Regions from separate parts of the Streptomyces gobiensis genome, predicted to be linked through region 2. Evidence: riboswitches for the same ligand, from Rfam matches in the RefSeq annotation. Region 2 holds a riboswitch; the other holds the start of a gene.
The links. Region 2 has a riboswitch for glycine ahead of gcvT (glycine cleavage system aminomethyltransferase GcvT). Riboswitches for the same ligand answer to the same signal wherever they lie in the genome.
Positions count from the first base shown of each region.

Region 1: it holds a riboswitch for glycine, as region 2 does, so the genes downstream of both, gcvP (aminomethyl-transferring glycine dehydrogenase) here and gcvT (glycine cleavage system aminomethyltransferase GcvT) in region 2, are expected to answer to the same signal.

Region 1 is NZ_CP086120.1:5,530,436-5,533,838, forward strand. Features, by position in the region: gene test1122_RS25750 (DNA polymerase IV) at 1-1,194, shown strand, start outside; gene test1122_RS25755 (PRC-barrel domain-containing protein) at 1,104-1,487, opposite strand; glycine riboswitch at 1,623-1,720, shown strand; gene gcvP (aminomethyl-transferring glycine dehydrogenase) at 1,909-3,403, shown strand, end outside.
Region 2 is NZ_CP086120.1:4,223,216-4,226,618, reverse strand. Features, by position in the region: gene test1122_RS19785 (enhanced serine sensitivity protein SseB) at 13-807, opposite strand; gene test1122_RS19780 (hypothetical protein) at 964-1,593, shown strand; glycine riboswitch at 1,750-1,855, shown strand; glycine riboswitch at 1,856-1,973, shown strand; gene gcvT (glycine cleavage system aminomethyltransferase GcvT) at 2,002-3,141, shown strand; gene gcvH (glycine cleavage system protein GcvH) at 3,259-3,403, shown strand, end outside.

The DNA of each region.
Region 1 (3,403 bases), 1.3 Mb from region 2:
GGGCTGTCACCGCTGGTCGAGCCGCTCAGCCTGGACGAGGCGTTCGTCGATCTGGAGGCGGGCGGCACACCGGCCACCTCGGTCGACGCACGGCGGACAGGGGAAGGACTGCGCAGCGCGATCCGGGCCGCCACGGGGCTGAGCGGCTCGGTGGGGCTGGCCGGGACCAAGATGCTCGCGAAGATCGCTTCCGAGCGTGCCAAACCGGACGGGCTCGTGGTCATCGAGCCGGGTGCGGAGCTGGAACTGCTCGCCCCCCTCCCGGTGCGTACGCTGCCTGGCGTCGGACCGGCCACCGCCGAGACCCTGCGGCGGGCCGGGATCACCACCGTGGGGGAGACCGCGGCGGCGGGGGAGGCGGAGCTGCTGCGGCTGCTCGGCAAGGCGCATGGGGCCTCGGTGTATGCCATGGCCAGGGGTATCGACGACCGGCCGGTGGTGGCGGAGCGGGAGTCGAAATCGGTCTCCGTCGAGGACACCTACGAGGTGGACGTCACCGACCGCACCCGGGTCCAGCTGGAGATCGGCCGGCTGGCGGAGCGCTGTGCGCAGCGGCTGCGGGCGTCCGGGCGCTCGGGACGCACCGTCGTGATCAAGGTCCGGCGCTACGACTTCGCCACGCTCACGCGTTCCGAGACGCTGCGCGGCCCCACCGACGACCCCTCGGTCGTCCGGGAGGCCGCCGCACGTCTGATCGAGACGGTGGACACCACGGAGGGCGTACGGCTGCTGGGAGTGGGCGTGAGCGGGCTGGCCGACTTCACCCAGGAGGACCTCTTCGCCCAGGCCACAGCCGAGCCGACCAGGGGTGATCAGGAGCTGTCCGACAGCGAGCCCCGCGCGGCGGACAGGGAGCACGGCGCCGGGCTGGTAGCCGCGCGGGGGCGGCCACAGCGGTGGCTGCCAGGGGCGGATGTGCGGCACACGGTGTACGGGCCGGGATGGGTCCAGGGCAGCGGAGTCGGCCGGGTCACCGTGCGTTTTGAGCAGCCGGGCTCAGCGCCTGGCAGAGTACGCACCTTTCCGGTAGACGACCCCGAGCTCGCCCCGGCCGAGCCGCTGCCACTGGTGCCCGGCCCTGCCACGGCGGCATCGGCGGCCGGTCAGTCATCCTCGGACCCGGCGATACGGCCGAATCCCTGGTCGGATTCCGGGCGTGCCGGATCGCCGCCGCTGGGCAAGTCCAGTCCGTAATGGTGATAAAGCTGGAGCTCCTGCTCGGGAGAGAGATGGCGGCCCACGCCGAAGTCCGGAGCGTCCTTGATAAGTGCCCGCTCGAACGGGACACGCAGCGTGTCGTCAACGACCTCGCTGGGTTCCAGGGGGACGAAGGCGTCACGGCTGAAGAATCCGGTGCGCACGGCAGCCCACTCCGGCTCTCCGGTGGCATCGTCGAGATACACCTCGTCAACTGTGCCGATCTTGGTTCCGTCCCGGTCAAAAGCCTTGTGCCCGATCAGGCTCCGTGGATCGATATCGGTCTGCACGGCCCCTCCAACTGGTAGCCATTGCTCCGTAAGAGTCCCTAAGGACAACGAAATGACACTTTTATCCTGCTGGCCAGTCGAGTACCTGGCCAGAGCCCCTGCGAACCCGTCGCTGGTAGGCTCGGAAATGGCTGTTGACCCCATGCGGGAGAGTCCTCCGGCGGCAGCGCCGGAGGCGCCGAAGGAGCAAACCCTCCCCGGAATCTCTCAGGCTCACGTACCGCACGGACGAGGTCACTCTGGAAAGCAGGGCGGGCAACGGACGGCACAGTGCCAAAGCCCCTCCTCACCGACGGTGAAAGCCGGACCGCGACCAGCGGGCCGGTGAAACTCTCAGGTTGAGATGACAGAGGGGGAGGCCGTCCGGGCACCCGCGCCAAGGTGCCCCTCGCAGGTCGCACAGACCAGGAGGCCTCCGCAGATGACCACAGACCGCATCTCCCTCGCCGAGCTTGAGCAGGGCACACCCTTTGAGCGCCGCCACATCGGCCCCGATGCCGAGGACCAGGCCAAGATGCTCGCCCAGGTCGGCTATGGCTCGCTGGATGAGCTGACCGCCGCCGCCGTGCCCGATGTGATCAAGAGCACCGAGGCCCTGGGGCTGCCGGGCGCGCGCAGCGAGGCTGCTGTCCTCGCCGAGCTACGCGGCCTCGCCGAGCGTAACCAGGTACTGGACTCCATGATCGGCTTGGGCTACTACGGCACCTTCACTCCGCCGGTCATCCTCCGCAATGTCATGGAGAACCCGGCCTGGTACACGGCGTACACCCCCTACCAGCCGGAGATCTCCCAGGGCCGCCTGGAGGCGCTGCTCAACTTCCAGACCGTCGTCGCCGATCTGACCGGCCTGCCGACGTCGGGTGCCTCGCTGCTGGACGAGGGCACCGCCGCCGCTGAGGCGATGGCGCTCTCCCGGCGCGTCGGCAAGGTCAAGAAGGGCGTCTTCCTGGTGGACGCCGACTGTCTGCCGCAGACCATCGCTGTCATTCAGACCCGCGCGGAGCCGGCCGGCGTCGAGGTCGTGGTCGCGGATCTGACCAACGGCATCCCGGCCGACGTCGCCGAGCAGGGCGTCTTCGGTGTGCTGCTGCAGTACCCGGGCGCTTCCGGGGCTGTGCGCGACCCGCGTGCCGTAATCGAGCAGGCGCACGAGATGGGCGCGATCGTCACCGTCGCCGCCGATCTGCTCTCCCTGACGCTGCTCACCTCGCCCGGTGAGCTGGGTGCCGATATCGCGGTGGGCTCCAGCCAGCGCTTCGGTGTGCCGATGGGCTTCGGCGGCCCGCATGCCGGCTTTATGGCCGTGCGTGAGCAGTTCGCCCGCAGTCTGCCCGGCCGCCTGGTGGGCGTATCCGTCGACGCCGACGGCAACAAGGCCTACCGTCTCGCGCTGCAGACCCGGGAGCAGCACATCCGCCGGGAGAAGGCCACCAGCAATATCTGTACCGCCCAGGTACTGCTCGCCGTGATGGCGGGCATGTACGCCGTCTACCACGGCCCGGACGGGCTGGCCGCCATCGCCCGTCGTACGCACCGATACGCCGCGCTGCTCGCCGAAGGGCTCAAGGCCGGTGGCGTCGAGGTCGTGCACGGCGTCTTCTTCGACACCGTCACCGCCCGGGTGCCGGGCCGCGCCGCCGAGGTGGTGGCCGCCGCCCGCGAGGCGGGTGTCAACCTGCGGCTGACCGACGCCGACCAGGTCGGAATCGCCTGCGATGAGACCACCGGACGCGACCAGCTCCTGGCCGTATGGGCCGCCTTCGGCGTGAGCTCCGATGTCCCCGGCATAGCGGAGCTGGACGCGGCGACCGGCGACGCGCTGCCCGAGTCGCTGCTGCGCGATGACGAGTACCTCGCCCACCCGGTCTTCCACCAGCACCGCTCCGAGACCGCCATGCTGCGCTATCTGCGCAAGC
Region 2 (3,403 bases):
CATCCAACCAGCTTACGAGCCGGAAGCGGCAGGGCTCCGGCTGTAGAAAGGCCGCACACACTGGCGCATCCACTCCACCACCGGATCCTGCGCCGCGTCCAGCAGCACCAACTGCACCGGCCACTTGACCGGTTGGCGACCGAGCGCGCGCGCCAGCGCGTCATGGGCGCCCTGGCGCGACTCCGGGTCGAGCAGGTCGAGCTCAACCCCGATGAAGAGCGCGGGCGGATCGCCCTCCGCACTGGCCAGACCGCGCCGTGCGGTGCGTACCGGCGGGAACATCGCGAACTCGCCCGCGGCGGCCGTGAGGAAGTCCACCGGGTCCTCCTGCCAGTCCGGCTCGAACAGCCGCATTCGGGCGCCGCTCGGTGCCCCGGGGATACGCTCGGCGCCGCCGTCCTTGCACAGCTCCGCGACCGCCGCCGGGGGCAGTGGCACACCGACCGCGCCCTCCGGGTTCACAGCGATACCGACCTGCGGTGGCAGTCCGCGCGCGAGCTCCTGGGCGGACACGATGGCGAACGGCATCGGCGTGCGTACGCACTGCAGGAACTGCTGCTCGGAGCTGTAGACCGGGACGTAGGGCGCATCACCCAGCTGCATGGTCGGCAGATCGAGGTCGGAGCTGTCCGGGCCGCCGCCCTCCGGCAGCGGCACCCACAGGCTGCTGCGGCCCAGCACCTCCAGCAGCCGGGCGCCCGCCTCCGGGACGCCGAGGGACGCTGCGAGGGTTTCCTCCAGCTCATTGCCGGGCCAGCCACCGCCGTGGCCCGGCCCGAAGTGCTGTGGCTGCTGCGGAGCGGTCATAAGCGAAACCCTAGCCGCGGCCACGACAAGCTCGACAAGAGGGGCAGCGGCGGTGGCGTAACCCGGATGGTCACGTACAGCCGCTGTCCGGTTGCGGAACGTGCAACCCCGTTGAAGTGTGGAACTCCCACTCTGACGAATTGGAGGTGCTGCCCCATGCACCGGAACATGACGGCTTCCGCCGCTCTCGCCGCCGCGCTGGCGGGCGCTCTCGTCCTCGGCCCCGCCGTGGCCGCGGGCGCCGCGACATCCGCGGAGCGATCCCTGCGCGCCGCCGCCCACGCCTCGCTGCTGAGCGCCGATGCGACCGGTCGGCAGGCGGAACTCATGGACTCCGCACGCGACATCAGATCCGCCACCATGGCTCTGCTCAGTGAGGTGGTCAGGGCCAAAGAGGACGGCCGTACGCCGGATGTCACCAAGCACGTCCGGGCCGTCAAGAAGGAACTCCGCCATATCGAGGCCGTCACGGACCCGATGGGCAAGTTCGACGAGTCCACGGCCGAGGTCGAGGCCATGCTGGACACGCTCGACAAGCTGGATAAACAGAGCAAGGGAGTCAGCGCCGGAGCGCAGCCGAACGACCTCCTCGACGAGCTCGTCTCCACGCTGGGAAACGTCCTCAAGAGCCTGCTGGACGCGCTGCAGGGCCTGGGAGACGGGGCCAACCTGCCCCAGCCGAATTCCGGCGACTCGCCGCAGCGGCCCGATCGCCCCAATCTGCCGACCGACGGCCTGCCGGAGCTGGACCTGTCAGACCTGGACCTGCCGGAGCTGCCGAGCTGACCCGATTCCCCTCCCCTCTCCCGGTCTGTCCCCGGTCTGCGTCCCCGGTGTGTCCCCGGACACGGCCCGCCACTGCCCACCGGTGGCGGGCCGTGTGCATGGCCACCCGCCCGTAGCCCATGTCATGATGAGCCCGCAAACTCCATACCGGCCGTTTGAACCTGCGCGGGAGAGTCCCCGCACCCCTGGTCAACGAGGGTGCCGGGCGCCGAAGGAGCAAGTCCTCCCTTGAATCTCTCAGGCCCCGTACCGCGCGGGTGAGGCAGATCTGAAAAGTGGGTTTCGCGCCTGGGAAGGCGCGAATCCCCACCCAAGGTGCAAGCCGTGGCCCGAACGGGCCTGCGGCGAACCTCTCAGGTTCCGATGACAGATGGGGAGGACGTGTCCGCCCCTGCCTGGGAGCCAGAAATGTCTGAACCGCCCCGTCACACCACCCGCCATACGGCCCTCGACTCCGTGCATCGCGCGCTCGGCGCGACCATGACCGACTTCGCGGGCTGGGACATGCCGCTGCGCTACGGCAGCGAGCGCGATGAGCACAACGCGGTACGCACCCGCGCCGGGCTCTTCGATCTCTCCCATATGGGAGAGATCACCGTGACCGGGCCCGCCGCCGGTGAGCTGCTGGACTACGCGCTGGTGGGCAATCTGTCAGCGCTCAAGCCCGGCCGGGCCCGCTACACCATGATCTGCGACGAGAACGGCGGCATCCTGGACGACCTGATCGTCTACCGCCTCGCCGAGCGGGAGTACATGGTGGTCGCCAACGCCGCCAACGCCCAGGTGGTGCTGGACGCGCTCACCGACCGCCAGGGGGGTTTCGACGCGGCCGTACGGGACGACCGGGACGCCTACGCGCTGCTGGCGGTGCAGGGCCCCGAGGCGGCCGGAATTCTGCGGAGCCTGACCGACGCCGATCTGGACGGGCTCAAGTACTACGCGGGCCTGCCGGGCACGGTCGCCGGGGTCTCCGCGCTGATCGCGCGCACCGGCTACACCGGCGAGGACGGTTTCGAGCTCTTCGTATCCCCGGCTGACGCCGAGAAGCTGTGGAACGCGCTGTCCGAGGCGGGCGAGGACGCCGGCCTGGTGCCGTGCGGTCTGTCCTGCCGCGACACCCTGCGCCTGGAGGCGGGTATGCCGCTGTACGGGCATGAGCTGACCACCGCCACGACACCGTTCGACGCCGGTCTGGGCCGGGTGGTGAAGTTCGAGAAGACAACAAACGACGGCCGCTTTGTCGGCCGTACGCCGCTGGAGGCCGCCGCCAAGCGGGCCGAGACCAGCCCCCCGCGCAAGCTCGTGGGCCTGATCGCCGAAGGCCGCCGGGTGCCCCGCGCCGGCTACCCCGTGGTGGCCGCGGACGGCACGGTGATCGGCGAGGTCACCTCCGGGGCCCCCTCACCCACCCTGGGCAAGCCGATCGCGATGGCCTACGTGGACGCCGAGCACGCCGCCCCCGGTACGGAGGGGGTCGCCGTGGACATCCGCGGCACCCACGAGCCGTACGAGGTCGTCGCCCTGCCGTTCTACAAGCGGCAGCGCTGAACCCCAGCAGGCACCGCCGGTACAGCCAGCAGGTACAGCCGTACAACCAGTAGAGCCCGTCCCACCTGTCAAGACCCCTTTCACAGCCACCACCCTTCATCCGGGAGAATCCAGGTCATGAGCAACCCCCAGCAGCTGCGCTACAGCAAGGAGCACGAGTGGCTGTCGGCCGCCGAGGACGGCGTCTCGACGGTCGGTATCACCGAGCACGCGGCCAACGCCCTCGGCGATGTCGTCTATGTCCAGCTCCCCGAGGTCGGCG